Regions from separate parts of the Methylobacillus flagellatus KT genome, predicted to be linked through region 3. Evidence: predicted binding sites of a transcription regulator. Region 3 holds the regulator's gene; each other region holds the start of a gene.

Region 1 (10,218 bases), 490 kb from region 3:
ATTCGTTCCGCCATGGTTGTGGCGCTGGAAGAACTAGGCGTGCCCGTCGAAGTTCACCACCATGAAGTAGCAACCGCTGGCCAATGTGAAATCGGCACCAAGTTCAGCACCCTGGTTCAACGCGCCGACTGGACACAGATTCTCAAATATGTCGTCCTGAATACTGCTCACGCATACGGCAAGACAGCCACCTTCATGCCCAAGCCCATCTCTGGCGACAATGGTTCCGGCATGCACGTGCACCAATCCGTATGGAAGGACGGCAAGAACCTGTTTGCAGGCAACGGCTACGCCGGCCTGAGTGAGTTTGCCCTTTACTACATCGGTGGCATCATCAAGCACGCACGTGCGCTGAACGCCATCACCAACCCGGGCACCAACTCCTACAAGCGCCTGGTTCCCGGCTTTGAGGCCCCTGTGAAGCTGGCCTATTCCGCGAAAAACCGTTCCGCCTCCATCCGTGTCCCATTCGTGCAATCCGACAAGGCACGCCGCATTGAGGCACGCTTCCCCGATCCAACCGCCAACCCATACCTGGCATTCAGCGCATTGCTGATGGCAGGCCTGGACGGCGTGCAGAACAAGATCCATCCTGGCGAACCTGCTACCAAGGATCTCTACCACCTGCCACCAGAAGAAGATGCAGCGATCCCAACCGTTGCCTCCTCTCTGGAGCAAGCGCTGGAAGCCCTGGACAAGGATCGCGAGTTCCTGACCCGCGGCGGCGTGTTCTCCGATGACTGGATCAGCGCTTATATCGATCTGAAGATGGAAGAGGTAACCAAGCTACGCCAGACTCCACACCCGATCGAGTTCAGCATGTACTACAGCGTTTAAGCGGCGCAACCACCAGAAAAAGCGGGGTAACCCGCTTTTTTTGTATCTGGAATCCATCCCGTCAGCAATTGCCTGTCCCAGACTTCTGCTCTACACTGAATCTCATGAAAAGAATCAGCCTATTCCTTCTGGCCTGGCCCATGTATGCAGTCATGCATGGCAGCGCCCATGCCGAAATCTACAAAAGCGTGGACGAACATGGGCATGTCACCTACTCCAATGTCCCCAGCAAGGGAGCCATCAAACTGGATATAGATCCGCCGCCCCCGGCTCCCCCGCCCAAACCCAAGCCCCAGGCCACGCCTAGCGATTTTCCGCGCATCGACACCCAAACCCAGAAAAAGCGCGATGAACAGCGCAAGCAAATCCTGCTTGAAGAGCTGGAGGCTGAACGCGCAGCCCTGGAAGAAGCAAAAAAAGCCTATGCCGAAGGCGAATCCAAGCCTGAGGTTTACCGGGGCGCCAACGGAAAAACCTATCGCAACGTCGCAAAATTCGAGGAAAAAATGAAGCGCTTGCAAGCCGAAGTGGATGCGCACGAGCGCAATGTACAGCTCTTGGAAAAAGAATTGGAAGCATTCAAATAACTACTGCCCATACCGGCGTCATGTCCACGCCAGGCCCACTATGCACAGCGAAAGCATGAGGAGAAAGCCTTGGTCGCCCCCAATGCACAGCAAATAGCGCTATACCCCACCCGCGCTTGCAAGCGCGGGGCTGACGCGAGCCGGGACGCCTGTAGCATAGCCTGCCTGCATAACGCCACGGGGCCTGGCCTGGCTTTTGCTTAATAGAAGCCATGGAACATAAAATCCCCCCCTCATTCGCAGGTTTAGAGCATTTATCGACCGCGATTATCCTACTCAATAATCAGCGTCACGTTGTCTATGCCAACCCCGGCGCCGAGGTGCTATTCGCCATCAGTGCCAAACAGATCGCAGGCCTGCCGGTGTCTCAGGTATTTCCTGGCTGCGACATCCTCGACTCCGCCATGGAACACGCCATCAAGTACCACAGCCCGTTCCGCGAGCACGAGTTCCCTATCACCACGCTGCGACAGCAATCTTTCGCCGTTACCTGCACTGTGACGCCGGTAGAGCTGGACCCAGCGTGCCTGGTACTCGAATTCCAGCATATGGACCAGCAGCTGCGCATTGCGCGTGAAGAACGCATGCTCATCCAACAGCAAGCCAACGCCGAACTCCTGCGCAACCTGGCCCATGAAATCCGCAATCCGCTAGGCGGGCTACGCGGTGCGGCGCAACTGCTGGAACACGAGCTGCCGCAAGTCAGCCTGCGCGAATACACCCAGGTCATCATCAAGGAGGCCGACCGGCTGCAATTGCTGATGGACCGGCTGCTGGTGCCGCACCGCGTCCCGAAATACGAGCCGACCAACATCCACGAAGTATTGGAACGTGTGCGCAGCCTGCTGCTGGCTGAGTCCCCCCGCGGCATCCAGATCCGCAGGGATTACGACACCAGCCTGCCCGAGCTGATCGGCGACCGCGAGAAACTCATCCAAGCGGTCCTGAACATCGCGCGCAATGCCGTGCAGGCCATGCTGAACAACCCTGGCGAGCAAGCACCGGAAATCATCTTACGTACGCGTGCGGCCCGTCAGGTCACACTGGCAAAAAAACGCTACCGGGTTGCCATCAAGCTGCAGATCATCGACAACGGCCCCGGAATTCCGCCCGACATCCGCGAGCGCATTTTCTACCCGCTGGTGTCAGGCCGGGAGGGCGGAACAGGCCTGGGCCTGACGCTGGCCCAGACCTTCATCACCCAGCATCACGGCATGATCGAATGCGAAAGCGAACCGGGCCGTACCACTTTCACCATATTGCTGCCAATAGAAAGCACGGCAATGAAGTCTTACATCGCAAGACAATAAACCACAGCAGAGCAAATACTTTCAATACAAAACAAAGACTGTACAGGTAACCATCATGAAACCGATCTGGATCATAGACGACGACAAATCCATACGCTGGGTATTCGAAAAGGCGCTAGCCCGTACAGACATGGATTTCAAGACTTTCGCATCGGTACCCGAGGCACTGAATGCCCTTACCCGGGAAGAGCCACAAGTCATTGTCAGCGACATTCGCATGCCTAATGGTTCTGGCCTGGATTTCCTGCATGAGGTGAAGCAACGCCATCCAGACATTCCTGTCATCATCATGACCGCTTATTCCGACCTGGAAAGTGCCGTTGCTGCATTCCAAGGCGGGGCTTTTGAATATCTGGCCAAGCCTTTCGATGTTGACCAGGCGATTGAAATCATCCGCCGTGCAGTGGATGAAAGCATGCGCCAGGCAACTGAAGTAGTGATACAAGAGGAAACACCAGAGATCATCGGCCAAGCTCCTGCCATGCAGGAAGTGTTTCGCGCGATTGGTCGTCTGAGCCGCTCGCACTCCACAGTATTGATCAATGGCGAATCCGGCACCGGCAAGGAGTTGGTGGCAAGCGCACTGCACCGTCACAGCCCCCGTTTCGACAAGCCGTTCATTGCCATCAATACCGCAGCCATCCCCAAGGATTTGCTCGAGTCTGAACTATTCGGCCATGAACGCGGCGCATTTACCGGGGCGCAAGCCGCCAGGCGCGGACGCTTCGAGCAGGCGGACGGCGGCACCTTGTTCCTCGACGAAATCGGCGACATGCCTTCTGACCTGCAAACGCGCTTGTTGCGGGTGCTATGCGATGGACAGTTCTACCGCGTAGGGGGCCACCAGCCGGTCAAGGTCAATGTGCGCATCATTGCCGCCACCCACCAGGACCTGGAAGAAAGGGTCAAGCTCGGGCTGTTCCGCGAGGACTTGTTCCACCGCCTCAACGTCATCCGCCTACGCCTGCCGCCGTTGCGCGAACGCCGCGAAGACATCCCCTTGCTGGTCAAGCATTTCCTGCAGCATAGCGCCCGCGAACTGGGCGTCGAAGCCAAGCAGCCATCCACCGCAGCCTTGCGTTATCTCGGCACGCTGAGCTGGAGCGGCAACGTGCGCCAACTGGAAAACGTATGCCACTGGCTCACCGTCATGGCCCCCGGCCAAAACATCGACATCGCCGACCTGCCGCCTGAACTCAAGGAAGATGCCGCCAAACCCGCCAGCGCCACCTCATGGCAGAACGCCCTCGCATCGGAAGTCACGGATGCCCTTAACCGTGGCGAACACGATATCCTCGATAGCCGCACTCAGCAATTCGAGCGCATCCTGATCACCAAGGCACTGCAACATACCGGCGGACGCCGGATCGAAGCAGCAACGCAACTCGGCATGGGACGCAATACCCTCACCCGGAAAATCCAGGAACTAGGGATAGACGAGTAACAGTCTATTATTAATTCACAATCTTTAATGCCGGGCAAAGACCCGGCATTTTTATTTACTGTTATCTAGTTAAAAAGACAATAAAAAACGGCACTCTAAGTTACCGTTTTTACAATTCAAACTTAATTAAGCAAACTAGAAATTTTCAGATTCCCCTAAGCAACCCAATTTGCCTCACCAAATCTGGAATATTACGTTGAACCGTTTGCCACACGACATTCAGGTCAATATCAAAGTAACCATGAGCAATCCGGTTACGCATACCACGCATATTTCTCCAAGGAACTTCGGGATGCTGTTCAACAAACTCGGCATTACTATCCATCACCTTCGCCGCCGCCTCACCAATAATCACAAAACTCATGATGACAGCTTGTTGGGTTCGCTTATCTGCCAGAAAATCGTGCTTATCCAATCCATCAACAAAATTACCGGCATCCACTGCCGCCTGATAGATGTGCTCAAGATAATCCGACAAGCGGCTCTCATTCATACCGATTGTGCTTCCGCAAGCACCTTATCCCGAAATTTAGCCGGGATGTCTGCCGGAGTTAGAAGATCAACCTGAATGCCAAGCAAGGCTTCTAAATCCTCTTGCAAACCTCCCAAATCAAACAACGTCGTATCAGGCAATGCATCAACCAGCAAATCAAGATCACTAGCATCTACATCTCTACCATGCAATACAGAACCGAATATCCTAGGATTCCGCGCACGACTAGTTTCGACCATTTTACGAATGGCTGCACGGTTTTTATTCAATACCTCAGAAGGCTTCATCTGAATTCATCCTCTGCGCTAAATGGATACATCCTTAATATTATGACAATAAAAATCTATCATCACTTAAATCCTCATCAACACCCGCCCGCTCCAACCTATATTAATCTGCAATTCTATTTAATAGACAAGATATATTACTAGTTACGAAGGCAATATCAAGATACAAATACACGCCGATCGCAGATAATAAAAAACGGCACCTGAAGAGTGCCGTTTTTCTGACGATTGCTTTCTAAGCTAAATCTTGCGATTTAATCCTAGAAGAACAGGATCGCGCCCAAGCTAACAGTCTTAGCCTTACCGTCAAGACCGCCAACTACGTTGTTTTCGATCTTTTGTTGAGCATATTCTGCAACCAGGTTCAGGCTCTTGGTCAGAGGGTGGTAAGCACCAACGATCCAAGACTTGTTCTCGATGTCATAAGCGTTAGTACGCTCTTCAGACTTGCTGACACCGTAGGAAACACCCAGCTTGGTACCAACTGTAGGCAACTTATAAGTAGCTTGAACATAGCCACCCTTGTCATCAGACTTGTTGCCACCCAAGAACTGCAAACCACCTAACTGGCCACCAGTCTGCATGTCCAGACCTTTACCATCATAGTAGTAACCAACCAAGCCGAAATCAGCTACGTTGATCTTACCACCCAGGTCATAACCGCGGGAACGATAATCACCTGTTTTAGTGTTATTGTGCTTTTGAGTAATGTAACCAGCCCAAACTTTACCGGAAACATCACCAGTCCACTCGTAACTTACCTTACCATCAAAACCAAGTTCTGTTTTGTCATCAGCAAGAGCAGTACCAGCAGCTACGCCATCATTACGCAGACCTTCACGAGCAGCTACAGCAAAGCTGAAACCGTTCCAGTTAGGGGATGCATATTGAATTTGACCGATCCAGTCAGCGTAAACATAACCGGAACCGATACGGCCCAGTGTAGAGTTACCAGGACGACCAGCACCAACACCAACGCCCAACAGGGTCATGTCGGAGAGGATAGCATCAGAACCGAACAGACCGAGGTCACGACCAGCCTTGATAGTACCCCAGGAAGCATCACCAAAAGTCATGTAAGCTTGACGAATGTTGATGGAGTTACCATCACCAGCACGGCTTTGCCAATTACCATTTGCACCTTGAGCGGTACCAGTAGTACCAAAACCACTGTCAGCATTCGCACCAACAAAGAATGTGAACTGGAATGCAATATCCAGATCGTTCTGACGAGTCTTACCACCGATACCGATAGCGGAAGGCAACAGACCTGTAGAAACTTGGTTCTTTCTAGCGTTATTAGCAAAAGCTTCGCCAGAGTAACGAGTGTTTGTGTAGTAAGTATTGACGTTACCACCGATATCAATCGTCCAGTCACCTGCTGGAATGATGATACCTGCGTTTGCAGCGGAAGCGCCGAAAGCCAATACTGCGCCAGCAACTGCCAGGCCTAGTTTCTTGTTCATGTATATCTCCTAATGCGTTTTAGTTAGCTCCCGTGCGGTTTTTACCACCGCTTCGAGAGTATTTCGCCTACTTCTTGTGAAAGAAGTTATGGGCAGTATGCCAAAGGCGATTCAGAGGCTGCAAGCAATCTTGTAGTTTTTTCATGCTGAGCTGGGGATTGTGTTGCAATTACGCAACACATTAATGCTATAGCCAATATTTTCCGGGAAAACTTCTTCTCTGCTAATCAGTTAGAAAAGAATGCTAAAGCTTTTATTCAGAAATGGAGAACAGCCGCTGATGCTCACGGATGGCATAACGGTCCGTCATGCCCGCAATGTAGTCCGCAATCACCCGCGGCTGTGCATCGCCGTCTGCAACCCGGTATTCATCAGGCAGCAGGGTGGGGTCTGACAGAAAGGCGTTGAATAATTCCGCAATGATGCGCCTGGCCTTGGACGTCATGCGATTGACGCGGTAATGCCGGTAGAGGTTGGCCCTTAGGAAGCGCTTCAACTCAAGCTGCTGCTCGTCGATGGCCGGGCTGAAGCCGATCAACGGCGGAAGCGCCCGGATGTCGTCCAGTGTCCTGGGGGCATGGTCTGCGATGTTCCTGCGGCTTTGTTCGCATAAATCCGTCACGAGGATATGAATCATGCGCCGGACGGTTTCGTGGATCAGGCGGCGGCCGGCCAACGCAGGGTATTGCCGCTGCACCAGGGAAAACTGCTCGGCAAACAGCCGCACCTCGGCAAGCTGTTGCATCGTGATCAGGCCGGAGCGCAAGCCGTCGTCGACATCATGGTTGTTATAGGCGATCTCGTCGGCCAGGTTCGCCACTTGCGCTTCCAGCGAAGGCTGCTGCTTGTTGATGAAGCGCTCCCCTAATTCGCCTAACAGCCTTGCGTTGGGCAGGGAGCAATGCTTGAGAATGCCTTCGCGCACCTCGAACGTCAGGTTAAGGCCGTCGAATTCGGCATAGCGCAATTCCAGATGGTCCACGACGCGCAGGGATTGCAGGTTATGCTCAAACCCGCCGTATTCGCGCATGCACTCATTGAGCTGGTCCTGCCCGGCATGGCCGAACGGCGTGTGCCCCAGGTCATGCGCAAGCGCCACCGCCTCGATCAGGTCTTCGTGCAGGTTGAGGTTGCGTGCAATGGCGCGGCCTATCTGCGCCACTTCCAGGCTGTGCGTCAGCCGGGTGCGGAACAGGTCGCCTTCATGGTTGATGAATACCTGGGTTTTGTATTCCAGCCGGCGGAAAGCGCCGGAGTGAATGATGCGGTCCCGGTCGCGCTGGAAATGGTTGCGGGTCGCCGGCGCCGGCTCCTCATGGACCCGCCCTTTGGTCAAGGCCGGGTCGGCGGCATAGGGCGCCAGCGCTATCATGCGGCGATGGCCAGGGTTTCTTTCAACAGAGCGGCATCATAGTCGCTGGTCACCAGAGATTTGCCTATGCCTTGCTGCAGGACCAGGCGTATCTGACCATCGACGACTTTCTTGTCCAGCCCCATGAGGCCGAGATAGCGTTCCACGCCCAGTGCCGGCGCCTCTATTGGCAGCCTTGCTGCCTTGAAGATAGCCTTGATGCGGCTGATCTCGGCATCCGTCAGCCAACCGAGGCGGCGCGACAGGTCAGCCGCGAGCATGGTGCCTGCCGCCACGGCTTCGCCGTGCAGCCAGACGCCATAACCCATGGCATTCTCGATGGCATGGCCGAAAGTGTGGCCCAGGTTGAGCAAGGCACGTTCGCCCGACTCGCGCTCGTCAGCGGCCACGACTTCTGCCTTGTTCTCACAGGATCTGTAAATGGCATAGCTCATGGCTTCGGTATCCAGCGCCAGCAGTTTTTGCATGTTGGCTTCCTGCCAGACGAAAAATGCCTCGTCACGAATCAGGCCGTATTTGATCACTTCCGCCAGGCCGGCAGAGAGTTCACGTTCCGGCAGGGTGGACAAGGTGTCGATATCCGCCAGTACGACTTGTGGCTGGTAGAAGGCCCCGATCATGTTCTTGCCGAGCGGATGGTTGATACCGGTCTTGCCGCCCACGGAAGAGTCCACCTGGGATAGCAGCGTCGTCGGCACCTGGATGAACGGCACACCCCGCAGGTAGGTTGCCGCTGCGTAACCAGCCAGGTCGCCAATTACGCCACCGCCGAGTGCAATGATGGTGGTGCTGCGCTCGCAGCGGTTTTCCAGCAGGGCATCGTAGATGAGGTTGAGGGTAGCGGCATTCTTGTAGGCCTCGCCATCGGGCAGCACGATGGGAATGACATTGACGCCAGCATCACGCAATGGCTGTGCCAGCTTTTCCAGATACAACGGCGCTACGGTGGTGTTGGTGACGATTGCCACCTGCTTGCGCTTGAGGTGCTGCAGGATCAGTTCCGGCTGGGTCAGCAGGCCGCGTCCGATATGGATAGGGTAAGAGCGTTCTCCCAGCTCTACATGTAGTGTTTGCATGGTCATAAGGATAAAAGTTTCTGTTCGATCTGGTGCACGATGGCATTTACCGGCTGTCCGCCGGTATCCACGATAATGGACGCCACTTCACGGTACAAGGGATCACGCTGGGCGAACAAGTGTTCCAGCCTCTGGCGCGGGTTGTCGTTTTGCAGCAACGGGCGGTGCTTGTCGTTGCGGGTGCGGTGCCAGAGCTCATTCACATTGGCACGCAGGTAGATCACTGTACCATTTTCCATGAGGTGCTTGCGGTTCTCGGGCAATAAAACCGCTCCGCCCCCTGTGGCGAGGACAATGTCCTGCATGTGGCTGAGCTCCTCTATCACTGCGGCCTCGCGCTTACGGAAGCCGTCCTCTTTTTCCAGCTCGAAAATGACAGGAATGCTGACACCTGTTCGGCGTTCGATTTCATGATCGCTATCGTAAAAGGCCTTGTTGAGGTGTTTGGCAATAATACGGCCTATGGTGGTCTTGCCTGCCCCCATCAACCCGACGAAGAAAATATTTGCTGCCATAAAAAAATGCCCGCCATATGCAAGCGAGCATTTTAAGGGAATCTGGTTGAACTGTCAGATATGGCAGTAATGGTCGAGCGAGTGGCTATTGCTGCAATTTCCTCATCAGCGCAGCGACAGACTCTCGTCCATCACCTTTGGCGTGATGAAGATCAGCAGCTCGGTCTTGTCACTTTGCTTGACACGTCTTTTAAAGACATTGCCAAGAAAAGGCAAGTCGCCAAAGAACGGCACCTTGTCCACATCGTTACGCTCGGTCTGCTCGTAGATGCCGCCAAGCACGGCAGTTTCACCGTTTGCTACCAGCACCTGGGTCTGTACGCGCTGGGTATCGATGGAAGGCACATTGTTGAACACGACCCCGACTTTATCCTTTTTGACTTCAAGATCCATGATGATCTTTTCGTCTGGTGTAATCTGCGGCGTGACCTCCAGGCTCAGGGAAGCATTCTTGAACTGCACCGCGGTCGCGCCGCTGCTGGTGGCCTGCTGGAAAGGAATCTGCGTACCCTGCTCGATGATGGCTTTCTGCTGGTTGGCAGTGGTAACGCGCGGGCTGGACACAATCTTGCCGCGCTGGTCCGTTTCAAGCGCAGACAGTTCGAGATTGAGCAGGAAGCCCGCTGGCAGGCGGAACAGGCTGAAGGCGAAATTGCCGAAGGCATTGGCGACAGGGAGATTGACGTTCAAGTCCTGTGCGCCGTCGGGGCTGACACCCACACCAACCGTGCCGGGAATGGAGGTAGTCGCCAAGGTAGAGGAGCCGACACGATTGGCAATTGTTTCGGTAATGACGCCCGTGGTGGGATCTACCGTCCGCTGGGTGATGGT
Region 2 (10,218 bases), 1.4 Mb from region 3:
CTTAATTGATTTATAATTACATTTTGCCCTGGCACTTTTATTGCTGAATTTATTCAATGCATGCCTTGGCATGAATTGGATTAATCTTTGAAAGTAGGAGTCGGTATGGCAAGAATAGTGGGCATCTCGGGCAGTTTATCGCAGCCGTCCAGGACCAGGGCGCTTGTGGAAGAGATTGCTGCAAGGGCATCGCATCAATTGCATGCGCCAGCGGAGGTGATTGATATTGCCGGGATTGCAGCCGTCCTGGGCAGCACCGTATCGTATGGGGAATTTCCCCCTGAGTTATCGGAGGCTTACGAAAAAGTCCAGGCAGCTGACTTGCTCGTGATCGCCAGCCCTGTATATAAGGCTTCTTATACCGGCTTGCTGAAGCACTTTTTCGACTTGCTCGACCCCAAGGCCTTGGTCGGCAAGGTTGCCATTCTGGGTGCCACTGGCGGTAGTGATCAGCACGCCATGATACTGGACTACCAGTTACGGACGCTGGTGAGCTTCTTTAGTGTATATACCGCGCCAACGGCTATCTATGCCAGAGATAGTGAGTTTGCCCATTATCAGCTGACCAGTGATGCCATCCGTCAGCGGATCGCGGTAGCTGTCGACCAGGCGGAATTCCTGTTGAAGCATCCGCAGGTGCCTCAAGTCCTGGTGGCGTAAAGACCGGCCAGGCTAAGATATAAAAGGGGCTGAAAAACAGCCCCTTTTTGGTTTTTGGCTGCTCCCTGAATCTTTGATGCGCCCGCATGGCTTCATTTTCTTGAGTTTCAGCCGATATGGATGGATATCATCAAGAAACAAGATCAAGGAGGACACATGGTTGCACCGAGCAATAATATTGCTAACAGTACTGCGGGGCCGGCCAATGAAGCATTGAGTGAGGCTAAAAAGGCTGCTGAAGCGCGACCGGATGGGCAGAAGACGATGCTCAACGCAAAAATCCTCCAAGCTTCGTTAAAGGTGTCCATTCAATCCGGCAATGACGGCTTGGCCTTGCTGTATCGCTCCGCCATAGAACATATCAATGCCGTACTGGAGCCTCAGCTGGGGGCGAATGCCATCGGCAACGCCATGGCCGGAGATCATAGTGCCGAAGCGACGGCAGGACGCATCCTTTCCATGTCAACGGGCTTTTTTGATGCCTATGCTGCACGGCATCCGGATCAGGATCCGGAAGAAGTGGTGCGTGATTTCGTGGCATTGATCCGGGGTGGCTTCGAGAAAGGCTATGCCGAAGCCAAAGATATTCTCGCCGGACTAGGTGTGTTGGGGGAAGGTAGCGATATTGCTGCAGATATTGCCAACACGTATGCGCTAGTGCAGAAGGGCTACGACGATTTTCTCGAAGCCAAGCAATCTGCAATCCGCGAGGACGTTGGTCAATCCAGTCAAGAATAGGGAAGAATCTTCATCAGGCAATCAGCTTTAACTCTTTCAGCCTTGCCCGCAGGATATTGCGGCTAATACCCAGCAGCCTAGCGGTGTGTACCTGGTTCTTGTTGCTGAACTCATAAGCTTTCTCGACCAGGACTGCATTGACCAGCTCGAACAGCTTGGGTGGTGGGGATTCGAAAAGCTGGCTGAACACGCGTTCCAGCTGATAAGTTTCCGTCGCCGGATGAGGTGTTGAGGAGTCGGTAGCCTCCAGCTTGGTATCCTGATTAATAGCCCATGCCGACTTGGTGTCTTGCTTCTCCAGTGGCACGGTCCCGATCGGTGGAAGGCCCAGATCCTTGGGGTACAGGGTCTCCGATGTGGAAATCAGCAACGCGCGGTGGATGACGTTCTCTAACTCACGAATATTCCCTGGCCACGGATAATGAAGTAACTGCTGAATGGTTTCCGGGGCGAGTTTGGGGATTCCGGTGTGCAGTCGGGATTTGTAAACATTCAGGAAGTGTTCAACCAGCGGTAGGATATCGCCTGGCCGCTCGCGCAAGGGCGGCAAGGCAATGGGTACCACCTTTATACGGTAATACAAGTCTTCACGGAAGCGCCCGGCACGCACGGCTTCTTCCAGGTCGACGTTGGTTGCCGCGATGAGGCGGACATCAATCGGGGTGGCCTTGCGCGAGCCCAACCGCACGACCTCCCGTTCCTGCAATACGCGCAACAGCTTGACCTGGGTCGATTGCGGCAGGTCGCCTATTTCATCAAGAAACAGGGTGCCGCCATTGGCGGACTCGAACCACCCTGTCTTGGCACTGGTTGCACCAGTAAAGGCGCCGCGTTCGTAGCCGAACAGTTCACTTTCTACCAGGGTCTCTGAAAAAGCCCCGCAATTGATGGCCTGAAAAGGGCCATCGCGTCTATTGCTGAGTGCATGGATGTGACGCGCGATCAACTCCTTGCCGGTACCCGTTTCGCCGATGATGAGGGCGGTGGCATTGCTGGCGGCAATTTTCTCGATCAGGCTCAGTAATTCCTGAGACCTGGGGTCACTGAAAACCAGTGCGCTTGCGCGCACGGAGAGGCTAACCGCGCTGGGATTCGGATGCGTGATGACATGATCCGCAGTCTCGAATGCCCGCTCATAATTCCATAGTTCAGCATGCATTAGCTAAGGACTTTCTTGTAGAAACATCGCACAAATATACGCACAATTCTTTATCTGGTCTAAAACTATATTTTCATATCTATATTCTTTTTTTTAATAAGTGAAGCGGCGGAAAGTTGAGTGTTGCTTTTAGTACAACGCCTTCATGGCCACTAATGCTTCGTTTGCAGCAACTGTTGCTAATTCAGCAGTAAAAAGTGTGTTGCTGATTGGCAATGCTTTTCATAACCTAATGAAATAATTGATTTATTGTGGAGATTGCCAAGATTTTCCAATGTTGGCATATGTCTTGCGCTTTTATCACCCAAGGATACCTGGCAGATGTACTGCCTTTCTTGATGACGATAGAGGTGAATAATGACTGTAACCGCAATTGATACAGAAAACGATGTGGAAGCTTTTGCTGCCCAGGTGCTGGCTGATGCCAAGATTGCATTTGCCGCCTTCCGCAGCACCGGTACCATTACTGCGAACGGCACGGTAGGTTTTGTCGAGCGCGTTCCCGGTGAAGAAAAGCTTGTAATCGTGAACGATCCGGGCCCGTTCAATTGGGATAACCGCGAACTGCAGGCGGTGGTCGTGGACTTTGAAGGAAATGTGGTGCTGGGCAAGGGCAGTGCAGCCGGTGCGACTCGGTATACCAAGTTATTCAAGGAGCATGCGGATATCACGACGATTTCGCACGTGCATTCGCCGTATCTGGGAGCGTGGGCACAAACCCATCGCACACTGCCAATTCGTTATGTGCCGGTACAGCGCTATAACCTGATTCGTGAAATTCCTATTTATATTGATAGGCGCCAGCAGGAAGTGGATTTCATCTTGGATCAGATCAGGTTGAACCCGCACAACACAGCAATTCTAGAGGCTAATGGCGGTTCTACCGTCTGGGGCAAGCAAGGTTTGCGCAAGACTGCCGAATTTATTCTGATTCTTGAAGAGGGTGCACAAATCCAGACCTTGGCAGACGCGATCGGCGGCTCTCGTGATTACGGCCCCGGTGTATTGGCTCAGCAATGGAAGATGGCCAAGATTTACGATCAGGCCAGGGAATTGAACCTGCTGCCTTCCACTGACCTGCGTTAATCGAAGGAGCGGTCATGAGCGAGTTGATCAATGGGGTGGACAGGATCTGGTTTACCCGTTGCCCTGTGCCGACTGCGACCGGTATTGCCTACAAGTTGGGTTGGCTGGATGAAGAGTTTGCAAAAGATGGTATTGCCGTCTCTACATTACAGGATGGTCCGCGGGAATATAACCGGCATCACTATGACCATCAATTGCCTACGCTCATCCGTGAGGGCGGCAGCTTGCTGGCGATCGCAGCTCGCGCGCAATATGCGCCTACTCGCCTGATCGGCCTGACATGGATAGATGAATGGCAGGCGATTCTGGTGAGACCTGATTCCGGTATTACCGAGCCGCACCAGCTCAAGGGCAAGCGGCTGGCGTTGCCTGCATTCGTTGACCACCCGATCAAGGATCATGTGCGCGGTAGCAGTATTGCGCGCGGCATGAGCCTGCACGGTTATAAAGGCGCACTCGGCATTGCAGGGTTGACCCTGGATGATGTCGAACTTGTCGAAGTGGCTGCGGCAGGGCAAGGGCGGGGAGATGGCAGGCGCAGTCGTGAAGTGGTGGGCAGTCTGTGGGCCGGTTTGGATGAGCTGGTTGCAGGAAATCTCGATGCGGTTTACGTCAAGGGCGCTTCCGCTGTCGAGGCGGCCAAGCGCTTAGGTGTTGTGGTCGGGATCGACCTCGATAGCTATCCCGACAAGCGTGTAAGGGTGAACAATGGCACGCCGCGGCCCATCACCGTGCACGAGGATTTGCTGGAGAACCATTTCGACCTCGTGGTCCGCTTCCTTTACCAGACTTTGCGTGCGGCCGATTGGGCCAAGCATAATCTTCAGGGTGTGCATGCGATTCTTCAGGATGAGACCTTTGCTGGGGCCGAGAGCGTAGCGACTGCATACCGCAACGATTTTCACCTCAACCTCGAACCGACATTGACGCCTGACCGTCTCGCGCTATTCCGCAAACAGAAGGATTTTATGTGGGTTTATGGCCTGCTTGACCGTGATTTCGACTTTGACGCATGGGTGGATCAACGCCCATTGCAGGAAGCCAAAAGGCAGCTGGAGGCCAAGGTTGCCTGATCTTGGTCGGTAGTCATGGTATTCAAGCCAGTCTTTTAACCGGTGTGTTTTACCCGACTGCGGGTGAACACACTGTTTTTCATTGGATTTTCATGAGTTTCGAACCCCGCACTGGATTGTTAAGCAGGCCCGACATGTTTTGGAGTGAGTTGAATGTTGCATAGAAAAATTTATCATCTGGCGCTGGCTGCCATGATGGCATTGCCGGCTTTTGCCAGCCTTGCCGAGGAAACACCCAAGGTCGTGCGGATTGCAGCAGTGGTGTATAACATTGCGGGCAAAACCACTTACCTCAATGGCGCAGCAGTATTGACTGAAGGAGGGTTGGAAGAGGCACTCGCAAAAAAAGGCGTGAAAATCGAGTGGGTGCCTGCCTCTCATTCCGCTGTGGGGCCGATCATCAATGAAGGCTTTGCCAGCGGTAAAATCGATTTTGCTTCTTATGGTGATTTGCCTCCGGTGATCCTGAATGCCTCCAGGCCCACTGTGCAATTAGTGGCGCCCTGGGGGCGTAGCGGCAACTCCTATCTTGTGGTGCCTGCAAAATCCAAGGCCAGTACGATCGAAGATTTGAAAGGCAAACGCATTGCCTTGCATCGTGGCCGGCCATGGGAAATTGCGTTTGCAAACTTGGTCGAATCCAAGGGCCTTAGCTTCAAGGACTTTAAAATCGTCAACGTGAATCCTCAGGTCGGTGCCGCCGCCTTGGCAAGCGGCACAGTAGACGGGTTCTTTGGGCTGAATGATGCGTATATTCTCGAGCAACGCAAGGTCGGGCGCATCATCTGGTCTACCAAAAACTCGCCCCCCGACTGGAAACTGATGGGCGGGTTATGGGCCAGCAATGATTTTGTCCATAAGTATCCTGAGCTTACCCAGACCATCGTGACTGCCTATGTCAAAACCAACTACTGGACTTCCCAGGATGCGAACAAGGACAAATACATCAAGGAATATGCCACCAATGCCTTGCCGGAAGAGGTAGTGCGCAAGGATTACGACAATGACATTGTCGCCTGGAAAGACCGTTGGTCTCCACTCTATGACGACGCCCTGAAAGCGCACTACCAACGAGTGGCGAGTTATGCCAAACAATCAGGCTTGGTGCGCAACGAAGTCAAGCTGGATCAATTGCTCAACCCAAAGTTTGTCGAACATGCGCTCAAAGAGCTGAATCTTGAGCACTACTGGCAAAGCCAGCAGATCAATCAGGCTCAGCTCAGTTCAGTAGAGGTTAAGGGAAAATGATGAGGTTGACCGTTTTGCCCGCCTTGTTGCTGGCAGCATTCCTGGGCTATTTCCCTACAGCCCATACCGAAGATCTCAAGGTTGTCCGTATCGCCTCGGTGGCGACTAACGTCGGCGGCAAGACGGTATATGCCGGTAGTGCCTCTCTTGTTGTCAATGGTGCTTTCCCGGAAGAGCTGCGCAAGCAGGGTATCAAGGTGGAATGGGTGCCTGCGGCGATGGCGTCTGTTGGTCCCGTAATCAATGAAGGTTTTGCCAGCGGCAAGATCGATTTTGGCATCTATGGCGATCTGCCGCCTATCATCCTCAATGCAAGCAAACCCACTGTGCAGCTGGTGGCGCCTTGGGGCACGACTTCCAATTCCTATTTGGTTGTGCCCAAGAACTCGACAGCCAAGAGCATCAAGGACCTCAAGGGTAAAAAGATCGCCTTGCACCGCGGCCGCCCATGGGAGCTGGCTTTTTCCAACCTGTTGCAGAGCGAAGGCCTGACATTCAAGGACTTCAAGATCGTCAATGTCAATCCGCAAGTCGGTGCTGCCGCCTTGGCGAGCGGTACTGTCGATGGTTTTTTCAGCCTGTTTGACTCTTACATCCTTGAAGACAGGGGGGTGGGCAAAATTATCTGGTCGACCAAGACTGCGCCAGTGGACTGGAAACTGATGGGCGGTGTGTGGGCGCGCAATGACTTTGTAAAGCAGAACCCCGAGATAACCCAGGCCATCGTCACTGCCTACCTGAAAAGCGTGCACTGGGTAGCGCAGGATGAAAACAAGGAAACCTACATCCGGGAATATTCCAACAAGATCTATCCGGAAAGCGTGAACCGCAGAGAATATGACCAAGATAATGTGAGCTGGCGCCAGCGCTGGTCGCCGCTCTACGATGTAGCCTTGCAAGAACATTATCGCAAGGCAGTCGCCTATGCGCAGGCATCCGGGTTGACGCGAACGCAAGCGGATGTTCAGCAGATGCTCAACCCGCATTTTGTTGCCACGGCATTGAAGGAACTCAAACTTGAGGGCTTCTGGACTCCGAACTAAATGCACCCAAGAGCGTTCAGGGAAGCGATCCAGGTGAGGCGCTCTGCTGTAAAAACAGTATCGGTTGGATCTTGGCCTTGAGGTGTCACAACAGTGTCAGGGCCATGTCCGACCATTTTCAATTACAAGCAATATAACGCCTTTGATTCATCGGCACTGTTTCATTTGCATCAGCGATATCTGTTTCCATGGAAACACTTGGGGCCGATTTTTGTTGCCATGGAAACAGTTTTGCTGTCAGTAGAAGAGCGAATATTTCCCAATTCAATGAATTTAAATAGAAAATTATTTTTCTTGAGAATTTGGCACGAGGATTGCATTTATATAACCAAAATATATTTTTAATTGCCTTTATATGTTTTTGTTGTGGGTTATTAAAAAAAGTTATTTGGAGTAGTGTGCCGCAGGGCACTTCAATGCCCAGGTGGCAGAAAGAAGCAAGAATTGAGTGCATTGAATACGGTGCTGAATTTCAAGCGTGAACAAGTGCTGCATGATGAAGAGGTGGCAAGGCAGCGGACCAGCCTGAAACCGGTCGCCTTGACGATAGAACGCGTTGAAAAAGCCTTCCAGCTATCAGGCGAGCGCCTGCAGGTGCTTTCCGATATCAATCTGGAGGTGCGCACTGGCGAGTTTATCTCGATCGTTGGTGCCAGCGGTTGCGGCAAATCGACTTTGCTGAAGCTGCTCGCGGGATTGGATACCCAGTATGCAGGGAACATCGTCTATCAGGGTAAGCGTATTCAAGGAACCGACCTCGATCGCGGCATTGTGTTTCAAGAACACCGTTTGTTCCCATGGCTGACGGTAGAAGCCAATATCGCATTGGCTTTTTCTGCAACGGATGTTCCCAAGGCGGAACGCAAGCGCCGCGTCCAGGCACAGATAGACCTGGTGGGCTTGTCTGGTTTTGAAAAAGCGTATCCCCACCAGATTTCCGGCGGGATGTCCCAACGGGTGGCGATCGCCAGGGCCTTGGTGCTGCATCCTCAATTGTTGCTGCTGGATGAGCCATTTGCGGCACTGGATGCGTTGACCAGGCTGAAGCTGCAACAGGAACTGCAACGCTTGTGGGAGCAGGAGGGCCTGACCACTATCCTGGTTACCCACGATGTGGAAGAGGCTGTGTTCCTCGGAGATCGTGTCGTGGTGATGCAGTCTCACCCGGGGCGCATCAAGCGCATAGTTCCTGTTGATCTGCCACGGCCGCGCGTACGTTCCAGTCTGGAATTTCAGCGTATCAAGGATGACGTGCTGACAGATTTCGTCTAGCACATTGCAATACGACATAAAAGGAGGATATACGTGTCTACATCTGCCTTGAGGCCTGCTGGCGGCTTGCTTGAGAGCGGCGACTTCCTGCAGAAAAAGGATGAGCCATCGAAGCGCATTGCCGAAGCAGGCAAACGGCTCGACCAGGCATTTTACCTGCGCCAGAAAGAACTTCAGCAAGAGTTGGCCTCCCCGGGCGGCGGCCGAAACTACTTGGCCTTGGGCTTGATCGTGATTGCTGTGCATGTGGCCGGGGCTTACTTCTATATTAATGCTGACCATACGCCGATCGTGCCCAAGCCGCGGCCGGTGGAAATCGAGATCATCAAGCCGGTGATCGAGCCGCCCCCTGAGGTGAAGCCACCGCCGCCACCTCCGCCGCCACCGCCCAAGAAAGTGGTGAAGCAGCCGCCGCCACAACCCAAACCGCAACCGGCGCTGAAAACGCCGGAGGCCGAGCCTGATATCAAGCCGGACGATATTGTGGTGCAGGAAAACACCACGGCGGAAAGAACCACTGAGCCAGTAGAGGCGGCGCCGCCCGCGCCACCACCGCCGCCTGAGCCCGCTGAGGAACCAGTGACCGAGGCTATGGGCTATGCGGGCTACTTGAACAATCCTGCACCAAAGTATCCATCCTTCGCGCAACGGCAGGGATGGCAGGGTACCGTAGTGCTGAGGGTTCGAGTGTTGGCCAACGGCAAGGTGCAGAGCGTGGAGATCAAGCAGTCCAGCGGCCGTAAGACATTGGATGAGGCCGCGATAGAAGCCGTGAAAGGTTGGGAATTCGCACCCTCCAAGCGTGGCAATACGCCGATAGATGGCTGGGCCACCGTGCCAATTGAGTTCAAGCTGGCTTCATAAACCTTAATTGACGTAAATATTTGAAGGAACATTAAAGATGTTTGATATTGCAGAATCCAATTCATTGATTGTTGATGGTGTGCTCTATGCGCTGATTGCCTTTTCTGTCGTGACATGGACGCTGTTGCTGGTCAAGGGCTACCAGCACTGGCGGGCAGCCAGCCAGACCAAGCGTTACAAGAAGGCATTCTGGAGTGCGCCGAATATCATTGCCGCATCCGAGATCCAGGATGTCGACGGTCCTGCGGCACGTGTGGCACAGGCCGGCTTCAACACCCTGCGCGATATAGACAGCCATGCCTCCCACGACCTTGAGCATACCGGCGATCGCCAGGACCTGCTCGAGCGCTCCCTGCGCCAGCAAATTCTCAAGGAGCGCCGCAGCCTGGATAGCGGCCTTGCCGTATTGGCCAGTATTGGCAGCACCTCGCCATTCGTCGGCCTGTTCGGCACGGTATGGGGGATCATGAATGCACTGACGAATATCGGTGCGCTGGGCTCAGCCAGCCTGGAAGTTGTGGCCGGGCCGATCGGCGAAGCCCTGGTAGCGACGGGTCTCGGGATTGCGGTTGCGGTACCTGCTGTGCTGGCATTCAATTTTTTCACTCGTAGGCTCAAACTGATCAACGGCGATCTCGACGATTTTGCCGCCGATCTGATCCGACTTTCCCGCAAGGCTAATTTTGCCGGTAGCAAGCCCGTCGAGCTTGGCTCAACCAGGCAAGAAAGTTCTTCTTCCGTGGTTAACCTGAAAAATGAGGCGGTTGCATAATGGCTTTCTCGACCAGTAGTGAATCAGATGACGTATTGAGCGAAATCAACATCACCCCCTTGGTGGATGTGATGCTGGTGCTCCTGGTGGCGTTCATCGTCACCATTCCGGTACTCAACAATGCGATTACAGTGAACCTGCCCAAGACGGCAGCCACGCAGCCACCCGAGCCGAAAAAGCCGGTGACAGTGAGCGTGGATGCAGAAGGCAAGATCTTCGTGGACAAGCAAGAGGTGCCGGTGGCGCAACTGGAATCCGAGTTGAAGTCGCGTCATGCGGCCAACCCCGACCTGGCATTGCACT
Region 3 (10,218 bases):
CCAGCCCAGGCTTCCTTGGAAACATGCTCGTAGATGCGCTTGCCGAGCTCGCCGGGGTAAGGGGGAAAGTCCAGGCCTTCAGCATTGCGGCCCAGTTTAACGCAGAAAACAGTACGTGCCATGATGTCGATCTTTGGGTGAAGTGAATCAAGACCGACATCATAGCGCAAGCTGTCCACGGCGGCGATACCGCCGCAGCCTGCCGACTGTCGCTAGAAATCTCCGCGCAGGCCGACGAGCACCGAGCGGCCGCCCATGGGTGCGATATCCTTGAGCATGGAGGTGTGGTCGCGTATGGTCTGGTCCAGCAGGTTATACGCCTTGGCAAACGCTTCCAGCTGGAAATGCTGCGAGGTCGGCAGCTTGTAGGTCACGGTGGCATTGACCAAGGTGTAGCCATCCGTGACAAGCTCGTTTTCATCGGTGCGGTCTTGTTTGAAGGCGCGCAGGATATCCAGCCGGGAGCCGAATCGGTTGAAGCGGTAATCCAGCCCGAAGCCCAGCTTCAATGGCGAGATGCGTGGCAGCGGATCGCCAGTGTCGCGGTTGGTGGCACGCACATAATCGCCACGCAGATTCAGGTCCAGCGATCCGGTCTTGTCGTAGATGCGGAATTTGCCTTCGGCCTCAATGCCTCTGAATGTCGCCTTCGCGCCGGTAAACCTGGCTTCGGTAATCACGGAGTCGGCTTGCCCTGGAATGCCATCCTCGTTCACCAGCTCGCCGCTGTTGAATAGCCCAATGAAGTTGTTAAACCGGGTGTAATAGGCGCCAATCTGGAAGGCGTGGTGGTGCCGCTTCCAGCGCAATTGGGCGTCGATGCCGTTTGAGCGTTCCTTATCGAGATCGCTGGAGCCGACTTCATACTGACCGGTGGCGACATGCTCGCCGTCAGCGTATAGCTCGAAATAGCTGGGCGCGCGTTCGTTGTGCGACAGGTTGGCGGTGACGGACCATTGCTCGTCCAGCTTGAATAGCGCGCCGCCTGCAAAGCTGTATGGCGTGAAGGATTTGGACTGGCTGGGGCCGAACTCGTCCCCGCCCCTGGAGTCGATCTTGGCGTGTTCCACACGTCCGCCAAAAGTGAGCTTGAGCGCGTCCAGCGGCAGTTCTTCATACAGGTATACCGCACGCGTATTGGTGCGATTGGACGGCACGAAGGCTTCTTCCCCCATCGCCTGGAACCGGGAGTTGTGGAACTGTATGCCGACCACGCCATTGAGTGGGCCGATATTGCCATGGGTGGCTTCGATCGAGCCCTCCACGCCGCGGTTCTTGAAGGTGGTACCCACTTCACCATCCTCTAGTTCCTGGTGCTTGTAATCGGTATAAGCCATGCGCACCTTGACCTTGCTGATCATCCTGCCCAGGTCGCGTAGTTCGGAGGCAAAGTCCCAGCGGTCGCTCTTCATGTCAATGAGGACATCTGGGTCAGCGACGGTGCCATATTTGTTGTTGAAGGTGGAATAGGACATGCCGACATAGCCGTTTTCCAGCGCTATCGAGGCTCCAATTGCGCCGCCATCGGCATCTGAGCCGCTATTCACGAGGCGGCCCTTGCGTTCCCGCGCCTCTCCGCTCTGCTCGCTCTTGCGGCGGGACATGGCATAGCCTGGGATGTCGAGGTCATCGGTCTTGCGCTTGTAGGCGTCGGCATGCACGGTCAGCACGCCATTGCCAGCATCGACGACGACTGCACCGTTCTTCTGGTTTTCCGCACCGCCAAACCGCACTTCGCTGCGGCCAGTGACACCGTTGATCGCTTCTTTTGGAATGCGATGATCAATCGCGTTCACCACGCCGCCCACTGCGCTGCCGCCGTAAAGCAGGGCGGCAGGGCCACGCACCACATCGATCTGCTCGATCACCAACGGATCCAGCGGCACTGCGTGATCAAAGCTCAGGCTGGAGGCATCCAGGATGCCGACGCCGTTCTGCATCATGCGTACGCGTTCCCCATCCAGCCCGCGGATGATGGGGCGCGAGGCGTTAGGGCCGAAATAAGTGGAGGAAACGCCGGGAATGGATTTCAGGGTTTCACCTAACGTGCTTTCGCGTTGCAGCGAAAGCTCACGCCCGCTTAGGGTGGATACCGGCACGACCATATCGTCGGAGCTGACGCCCAGCGGATTCGCAGTGACAGAGACAGTGGGCAGGTTGATTTCCCCCGCTGCCTGTACGTGCATGGAAGTCAGGGTGCTGCTGAAGGCCATGGTGATCGCCGTCAGGATGTGCTTTGGCGTAACTGGTGCGGGCGGCGTGAGGGTATGGGTGACTTTCTTCCCGGTGATGTGCATCTTGTAAGTCTCGCATCTAAATCTATGAATAGGTCATGCCAAAGCATGACCATGACTTTCCCGAATGGGGAAAGCGCAATGGCAGGCATATCCCGTAATGAATCTAAAGTGAAGAAATTAGGAGGGTATGCCTTGATCAGACTGGATGGAGAGGGTGGGCGGTGCGCGCGAGCTATAGGCCATCGTGCGCTCACTGCGGCATTCAATAGCGGCTGGGCCAATGCAGCCCGTATGACTGAAGACGGGGAGGAACGCGGGGGGTGTTGCGGGAATGTAGCTTTCCAGGCTGCCTAGCCCCAGGCATTGTTCGCAGACATTGCCCTGCGACGATTGATCCTTGGCATGGCTGAGCAGCTGGTCGTGCAGATGCCAGATATCGTGCGCGGCTATGCTTTGCTGGCTGAGCAGCAGCAATAACGAAAGTACATAACCGAGCAGGATTTTGCGCAACATGGTTGCGATTCTAGCAGTCAATGATGAAAAAAAGAAAGGTCCCGCATCATGTACGGTTTAACCAGGTTGATGTCGGCAATGGCGTGCGGGGCGGCGATGAGATCGGCAATATCCCGGCCTCCAACGTGCCAGAGCGCTTCCGCGAATTGTGTATATGCATCGTCAGTGGCATGCATTTCAGGCCAGAGTGGAGCTCAGCATGGCCGTTCTCCATGGTGAGCCAGGCTTTAACCTAGCGTTGAGGCTACTGCGGTAGGGAAAAAGGCGTAGGGTCGGTCCAGGGTGTCTCGCCGCACACCAAGGCTGCAGCCAGGCTGGCGCTCGCAGGCCCCATGGTCAATCCATAGCGGAAGTGCCCGGTATTGAGATATAGGTTCTCGATGCCTGGGTGTGGGCTGATGATGGGCAGGTTTTCAGGAGTTCCTGGTCTTAAGCCGCTCCAGTGCTTGAGGATGGGAAGGTCTGCTAGTTCCGGCATCAGGGCTGCTGCCTTGGCGCGGATTGCATCCCGGACGGTATCCGTCACGGAGGGGTCGAAACCGACATCCTCAAGGGTGCTGCCAGCCAGCAGGTATCCGTCTCGGCGCGGCACCAGGTAGAAATCCTCGCGGAAGATCACGGCGCGAGGATTGTGCTCAGGCTTGTAGAGCAGGATCTGCCCGCGCATGGGCTTGATCTGCAGCTTGCTGGCCACCTCTTTGAGCAGCTCGAAGCTCCAGGCGCCGGAAGTGACGATAAAGCGGTCAGCTTCCAGTAGTTCGCCAGACGTAGTGGCCCATGCGGTAAGCCTGGATGTGCCGGGGGAAAGCGGCATGAGCTCGGTGCGTTCCAGTAAGCGTACATGGTGGTTTTCCAGCCATGTACGCAGGGCATGCATCAGGCAGGGAGGGCGCACCTGTTTGACGTCGGGCAGCCAGAGCGCATCTTGTCCATTGGGTGATTGCACCCCGAAGCCTGCGGCCTTAGTGTCTTCCGCCTTGACCTGGTAGCGGGCACACCACGTCAGCGCGGCTTCGCGATCGAATGGTGGCAACAGCAGAAAGCCGGAATCGAGCATTTGCGGATCTATGCCGGTTTCCTTGAACAAGCGTGCACAGATGTCCGGATATAGGGATGCGCCATAATGCGTGAGTGTATTGACATGGTCTGAATACATCCACGGCAGCAATGGAAACATGATGCCAGTGCCCGCCCACGAGGACTCTCCCGAGGTCTGGCTGGCGATGTTGTTGCGCTCGACAATGGTGACCCTGCAGCCACGAGAAACCAGCTCCATGGCGGTGAGGCAGCCGACGATGCCGCCGCCCGCAATCAATACATGCTGGCTCATGAGGCGTGGTTCCGGGGCTGTGTAATGTGAAGATGGCAGGAATGGAATAGAGTAATCACGCAAAAATTATGCCGACTTTACCGGCATATCCTTTATTCAGGGAACATTCCCTTTTATACTTGGCACATATGGGAATTTCCAAGTTAAAGCCGAGCAATAGCGCCACTACGCTACTGCAACTTGCGCGCGAAGTGTTGGCCATCGAGGCGAGAGAAGTGCAGGCATTGGCCGGGCGCCTCGATCAGAGCTTCGTGAACGCAGTCGAGCTCATTTTACAATGCCGGGGCCGAGTTGTCGTGACCGGTATTGGCAAATCGGGTCATATCGGCAACAAGATTGCCGCTACATTGGCCAGCACCGGGACACCGGCATTTTTCATGCATCCCGCCGAGGCGAGCCACGGCGACCTGGGCATGATCACACGGGATGACGTGGTGATTGCGCTATCCAATTCGGGAGAGGCGGACGAACTGCTGGCACTGTTGCCGCCATTGAAGCGTATTGGGACGCCTATCATCAGTATTTCAGGCAACCGCCATTCGACCTTGTCCAAGGCGGCGGATATTTTTCTCGACGCCCATGTGTCACAGGAGGCGTGTCCCCTGGGACTTGCGCCCACCGCAAGCACGACTGCGGCGCTGGCGCTGGGAGATGCGTTGGCCGTTACCCTGCTGGATCAGCGCGGGTTCTCGCGCGAGGATTTTGCCCTGGCTCATCCTGGCGGATCCATTGGCCGGCGGCTGTTGCTGCATGTACAGGACGTCATGCGTAGTGGGGACGATATTCCTGCCGTGTCGGTCAGCAGCAGCCTTAAGGATGGCTTGCTGGAGATGTCGCGCAAGGGCTTGGGCATGACTGCGGTGCTGGATGCCGCAGACAAGCCTGTGGGCATATTCACGGATGGCGACTTGCGCCGGGCGTTCGAGGCAGGCATCGACATCAACGGGACCCGCATGGCCGATGTCATGCATGCGCACCCCCGCAGCATTTTGCCCGGGCAGCTGGCCGTCGATGCCTTGGCCTTGATGGAGCAATATTCTATAAGCAGTCTGCTGGTCGTCGACCAGCAGGGTAATCTGGTCGGCGCACTCAATATGCACGACTTACTCATGGCAAAGGTGGTTTAGAAGTTGATTTCCTTAGAAGAGCGCGCAAGGCGCATCAAGATGGCAGTATTTGACGTGGATGGCGTTTTGACCAATGGCGGGCTGATGCTGGGGGATGACGGCCTGGAATACAAGATTTTCCATTCCCAGGATGGTTTGGGAATGAAGATGCTCAAGAATACTGGCATCCGCATGGCCTATATCACAGGCCGCAAGTCCAATGTGGTGGTGAAACGTGCCGAGAATACAGGTGTACAGATCATCTATCAGGGTATAGACGATAAGCTAGAGGCATTCACCGACTTGCTGGAGAAGCAGGGCGTGTCAGCCGAGGACTGTCTGTTTATGGGGGATGATGTGATCGACATTCCTCCCATGCGCCGTGCCGGGCTCGCGGTGACCGTGCCGCATGCCATGCCGCTGGTCAAGGAGTATGCTCATTACACCACCGAGCGCCAGGCCGGGTTGGGTGCTGTGCGCGAAGTCTGTGAGCTGCTCATGCGGGCGCAAGGCACCTTCGACGCGCAAATGGCGCCATATTTGAAGTAAATGCGATAAATGCAAGGGCGCACCAATACCATCCTGTTTCCACTTGCCGTACTCGGCCTGATGGCCTTGATTACATTATGGATAGACCGCACGGTGCAGCCTCCGGAGCCGCGCATCGACGGGGCAACCCGCCACGACCCGGACTATATCCTGAATAACTTCGTCACGACGAAGACGGATGCGACGGGGTCGATCAGCCATATCCTCAAGGCATCTGAGATGCGGCATTACCCGGATGACGATACTACCGAGCTGGAAAACCCGCATTTCACCCAGTTTGGGGTGGGCAGGCCTGCGACGACGATAGAAGGTAAGCGCGGCTATGTCTCCAGTGACGGGGCGGTCGTGGAATTCCGCGACAATGTGCGCGTGGTGCGGCCGGCATTCGGGGATCGCCCGGAAATGACGCTGACAACGGAATATCTGCGGGTGGAACCGGATCGCGAGGTTGCGTCGACCGATCAGCCTGTCGTGATTACCCAGGGCCCTAAGAGCGTGGTGCGCGCAGTCGGGATGGTGTATGACAAGAAAAACCAGACCATACAGCTTAATAAGCGGGTGCGTAGCCATTATGAGCGCCCTCCCGCCAAGCGGGCCAGCAGCAAGCCAAGGGCATCTGCCAAACCTGTGGCTTCCAGAACCAGCAAGCAAACATCCGGTAATAGTAAAAATGCCAAGCAGCCAACCAAGACCCAGTAGAACGATATTTTTCAGCGGAGAATCTATGCGCCACCCGCCTTATTCATTAGTGCTTGCCATACTGGCTGGCATGCTGTCAGTTTCCGCCTTCGCGGAAAAGGCCGACCGGGACAAGCCGATTGAGTTGGAGGCCGATGCCGTGCAGGTCAACGATGCCAAGAAGACCAGTACCTACACCGGTAATGTGATCCTGACCCAGGGGACCCTGGTCATCCGCGGCGACAAGCTGATCGTGCGCGAGGACAAGGAAGGCTTCCAGCACAGCACATCTTATGGCAATCCGACGACGTTCAGGCAGAAGCGCGACGGCAAGAACGAATACATGGAGGGTGGCGGCCAGCGGATAGAGTATGATGGACGCATGGACAAGGTGCAGTTGTTTACCAATGCCTGGGTCAAGCGCGGCGATGATATCGTGCATGGGGATTACATCATGTATGACGCCAACGCCGAATATGCGGAAGTCATCAGCGGCGGATCACAAGCGACAACTCCGACTGGCCGTGTGCGCGCCATTATTCAGCCGAGGAAGAAACCAGAGGCGGAGGCTCCCTGAGCCGGACGGCTGTTTGCAGCCTTCTGCCTGTTTACCGGTCAAGGCGACCGCGCTTTATATTAGAGATGGTATCGACCGCATAAATGAGTGAATTAATCGTAGAAAGCTTGCGCAAGCAATATAAATCGCGCACCGTCGTGCAGGATATTTCCCTGCAGCTCAACAGTGGCGAGGTGGTTGGACTGCTAGGACCGAATGGCGCGGGCAAGACAACCAGTTTCTACATGATGGTGGGATTGGTGCCCCTGGATGGCGGACGCATACTGCTCAATGGCAAGGACCTGAGTCGGATGCCCATCCACCAGCGCGCGCGCATGGGGTTGGCCTACCTGCCCCAGGAGCCGTCCATTTTCCGCAAGATGACGGTGACGGAGAATATCCAGGCCATCCTCGAGTTGCAGGAAATGACCGCTGAGCAGCAGAATGAGCAGCTTGAATCCTTGTTGCAGGAGCTCCATATCACCCATATACGCAACAGTATGGCAGTCAGCCTGTCCGGAGGCGAGCGCCGCCGGGTGGAAATCGCCCGCTGCCTGGCGACCAATCCCAGTTTTATACTGTTGGACGAGCCGTTTGCGGGGATTGACCCGATCGCGGTACTGGATATCCAGAAGATCGTACGTTTTCTGACCGAGCGCAACATCGGAGTTTTGATCACGGACCATAATGTGCGTGAGACATTGGGCATATGCGACCGCGCCTATATCGTGAACGAAGGCCGCGTATTCGCATCGGGGAAACCCAGTGAAATCATTCATAACGAGAGTGTAAGAGAAGTTTACCTGGGCAAGGATTTCCGCCTGTAGTCCATGCAGAATTAGAGAGATGAAACAAAGTCTACAGCTAAAATTTTCCCAAAATCTCGCATTGACGCCGCAGCTGCAGCAGTCAATCAAATTGTTGCAGCTGTCCTCGCAGGAACTCAACCAGGAGCTGGAGTCACTGTTGCAGGCCAATCCCTTGCTGGAGCGTATAGACGGTCCAGACGGTGCTGCCGAGATATCCGAAAGCTACAGTCCTGCCCCGGATGCTGCGGTTTCTGCTCCTGCCAGCGAAGCGCCTGCGCCCGCGAGCGAGGAATTGCCACGCATTGACGAATTTGGCGGCGGGGATGATTACTATGAGTCTTTCCAAGGAGGTAGCCGCTGGGAAGAAGGCGGCGCTAATAGTGAAGACGATAACGACTTCAGCTTTCAGGAAGCGGCCAACCTCACTCTGCGTGAACACCTGCTGAGCCAGATCAAGCTGCTGCCTTTGTCGGAACGTGATCAGACCTTGGCGATGGTACTGGTAGATGCGATCAATGACGATGGGTATCTGGAACAGTCCCTGGAAGAGCTGGCCGAGCTTTTGCCGGAAGAGCTGGAGATCGATCCGCTCGAGCTTGAAACGGCACTCAAGCATATCCAGAATCTGGATCCGCCGGGGATTGGCGCCCGCAACCTGGCAGAATGCCTGACATTGCAACTGCGTGCCTTGCCGGCAGAAACACCTTTTGTGGAGTTGGCGATCAAGGTTGCCGAACAGCATCTGCCCCTGCTGGCAAGTCGTGATTACACGCGCTTGCGTAAACTGCTGCATTGCGATGATGATGTCCTGAAATCGGTGCAGCAACTGGTGACCCAGCTCAATCCGCGACCAGGCGGCGAATTCAGCCACATTACTTCGGATCATTACATCCAGCATGAAATCGTGGTGAAGAAGATCAAGGGGATCTGGGTTGCCAGCCTGAATGATGAGGTCGTACCCAAGCTGCGTATCAACCAGCTTTATGCCGGCATCCTGAAACGGAATCGTGACAGCTCCAGTCAATATCTCATGAGTCAGATGCAGGAGGCGAAATGGATGATCAAGAATATCCAGCAGCGCTTCTCCACTATCCTGCGTGTGTCGCAGGCAATCGTGGACCGGCAGCGTAATTTCTTCGAGCACGGCGAAGTGGCCATGCGCCCGTTGGTGCTTCGGGAGATTGCCGATGAGCTGGGCCTGCATGAATCGACCGTGTCGCGCGTGACCACAAGAAAGCACATGCTCACACCGCGCGGTGTTTACGAGTTGAAGTATTTCTTCGGCAGCCATGTGGCGACAGAGTCGGGAGGAGCGTGCTCCGCCACGGCGATCCGTGCGTTGATCAAGCAGATGGTGAGCGAGGAAAACCCGAAGAAGCCGCTGTCCGACAATCAGATCACCGATATCCTGAGCAAGCAAGGGATTGTCGTGGCAAGAAGAACTATAGCGAAATACCGCGAGTCTCTACAGATACCCGCGGCCAACCAGCGCAAGTCGCTTTGATTTGCGCGTTTTTCAAGTAAGGAGAGTGTTATGAATTTGCACCTGACCGGACATCATCTAGAGGTTACTCCAGCGTTGCGCGAATATGTGCAGTCTAAACTGGCTCGACTCAGTAATCACTTTGATCATGTGATTGACCTCAAGGTCACCCTGAGTGTAGAAAAACTGGTGCAAAAGGCGGAAGCCACCCTGCATGTGCCTGGCAACGACCTGCATGCGGAATGTGGTGCAGAAAACATGTACAGCGCGATTGACTTGCTAGCTGACAAGCTGGACCGCCAAGTGTTGAAGCATAAGGAGAAGATCAGCAACCACAACCAAGCATCAGGTGGCCTCAAGCACCAACCGGTTGAGTAACCTTCGGTGAGATGCTGCAAGCGCTATGCTACGAGCAAGGATTTGACGCGCTTGCAGCAATTTCTTCTGCATGTTCATCCCCCAAGGTATTAAGCATACATGGCTGAAATCAGTGTGACCCAGCTTTACAAGGATATGCGCCGCAAGCTCAAGCTGAAATGGGTAGCAGGGTTGGCGGGTGGCGACAATCCCCTGACAAGTGAAACCGTGACCAAGCCATCTCTGGCGCTGGTCGGTCACCTGAATTTCGTGCATCCCAACCGTGTACAGGTCTTGGGTTGCGCGGAAATGGACTACCTGCGCAGCCTGAAGGCGCGCGAATTGTTCCAGGCGATCAAGAACCTGTTTTCCGCTGACCTGGCAGCCATCATCGTCGCTAATGGCGAAGAAGCCCCGAAAGAACTGGTGGCGGCTTCCGACGAGTTCGGCACGCCTTTGTTCACTTCACCTTTACGCAGTCCCGGCCTCATGGATGTGCTGAGCCATTACCTTGCCCAAGCCGTGGCGATATCGGAAAGCTTGCATGGCGTGTTCATGGAAGTGCAGGGTTTCGGCCTCATGATCAAGGGCACCGCGGCC

What was found. The regulator sigma-54, encoded in region 3, starts transcription at its own class of promoters, with help from an activator protein. The targets are predictions, from matches to a motif close to TGGCACNNTTCCTGCT.
Region 1: the regulator sigma-54 is predicted to act here: its motif matches at 1,610-1,625, upstream of glnL (nitrogen regulation protein NR(II)).
Region 2: the regulator sigma-54 is predicted to act here: its motif matches at 2,836-2,851, upstream of MFLA_RS08025 (class II aldolase/adducin family protein).

What each region holds. Positions count from the first base shown of each region.
Region 1 covers NC_007947.1:2,625,512-2,635,729, forward strand. Annotated here, with positions in the region: gene glnA (type I glutamate--ammonia ligase) at 1-837, shown strand, start outside; gene MFLA_RS12495 (DUF4124 domain-containing protein) at 942-1,424, shown strand; gene glnL (nitrogen regulation protein NR(II)) at 1,637-2,734, shown strand; gene ntrC (nitrogen regulation protein NR(I)) at 2,790-4,178, shown strand; gene MFLA_RS12510 (HepT-like ribonuclease domain-containing protein) at 4,324-4,671, opposite strand; gene MFLA_RS12515 (nucleotidyltransferase family protein) at 4,668-4,958, opposite strand; gene MFLA_RS12520 (porin) at 5,219-6,424, opposite strand; gene MFLA_RS12525 (deoxyguanosinetriphosphate triphosphohydrolase) at 6,678-7,796, opposite strand; gene aroB (3-dehydroquinate synthase) at 7,793-8,872, opposite strand; gene aroK (shikimate kinase AroK) at 8,875-9,387, opposite strand; gene pilQ (type IV pilus secretin PilQ) at 9,493-10,218, opposite strand, start outside.
Region 2 covers NC_007947.1:1,671,604-1,681,821, reverse strand. Annotated here, with positions in the region: gene MFLA_RS08040 (NADPH-dependent FMN reductase) at 106-660, shown strand; gene MFLA_RS08035 (DUF5610 domain-containing protein) at 817-1,398, shown strand; gene MFLA_RS08030 (sigma-54 interaction domain-containing protein) at 1,412-2,557, opposite strand; gene MFLA_RS08025 (class II aldolase/adducin family protein) at 2,915-3,643, shown strand; gene MFLA_RS08020 (ABC transporter substrate-binding protein) at 3,658-4,716, shown strand; gene MFLA_RS08015 (ABC transporter substrate-binding protein) at 4,870-5,964, shown strand; gene MFLA_RS08010 (ABC transporter substrate-binding protein) at 5,961-7,007, shown strand; gene MFLA_RS14555 (hypothetical protein) at 7,126-7,461, opposite strand; gene MFLA_RS08005 (ABC transporter ATP-binding protein) at 7,452-8,279, shown strand; gene MFLA_RS08000 (energy transducer TonB) at 8,313-9,143, shown strand; gene MFLA_RS07995 (MotA/TolQ/ExbB proton channel family protein) at 9,181-9,915, shown strand; gene MFLA_RS07990 (ExbD/TolR family protein) at 9,915-10,218, shown strand, end outside.
Region 3 covers NC_007947.1:144,174-154,391, forward strand. Annotated here, with positions in the region: gene MFLA_RS00700 (oxidative damage protection protein) at 1-122, opposite strand, end outside; gene MFLA_RS00705 (TonB-dependent receptor) at 213-2,297, opposite strand; gene MFLA_RS00710 (hypothetical protein) at 2,415-2,750, opposite strand; gene MFLA_RS14235 (hypothetical protein) at 2,771-2,986, shown strand; gene MFLA_RS00715 (NAD(P)/FAD-dependent oxidoreductase) at 2,995-4,080, opposite strand; gene MFLA_RS00720 (KpsF/GutQ family sugar-phosphate isomerase) at 4,209-5,207, shown strand; gene MFLA_RS00725 (KdsC family phosphatase) at 5,247-5,735, shown strand; gene lptC (LPS export ABC transporter periplasmic protein LptC) at 5,745-6,434, shown strand; gene lptA (lipopolysaccharide transport periplasmic protein LptA) at 6,460-6,990, shown strand; gene lptB (LPS export ABC transporter ATP-binding protein) at 7,074-7,796, shown strand; gene MFLA_RS00745 (RNA polymerase factor sigma-54) at 7,816-9,282, shown strand; gene hpf (ribosome hibernation-promoting factor, HPF/YfiA family) at 9,313-9,639, shown strand; gene hprK (HPr(Ser) kinase/phosphatase) at 9,739-10,218, shown strand, end outside.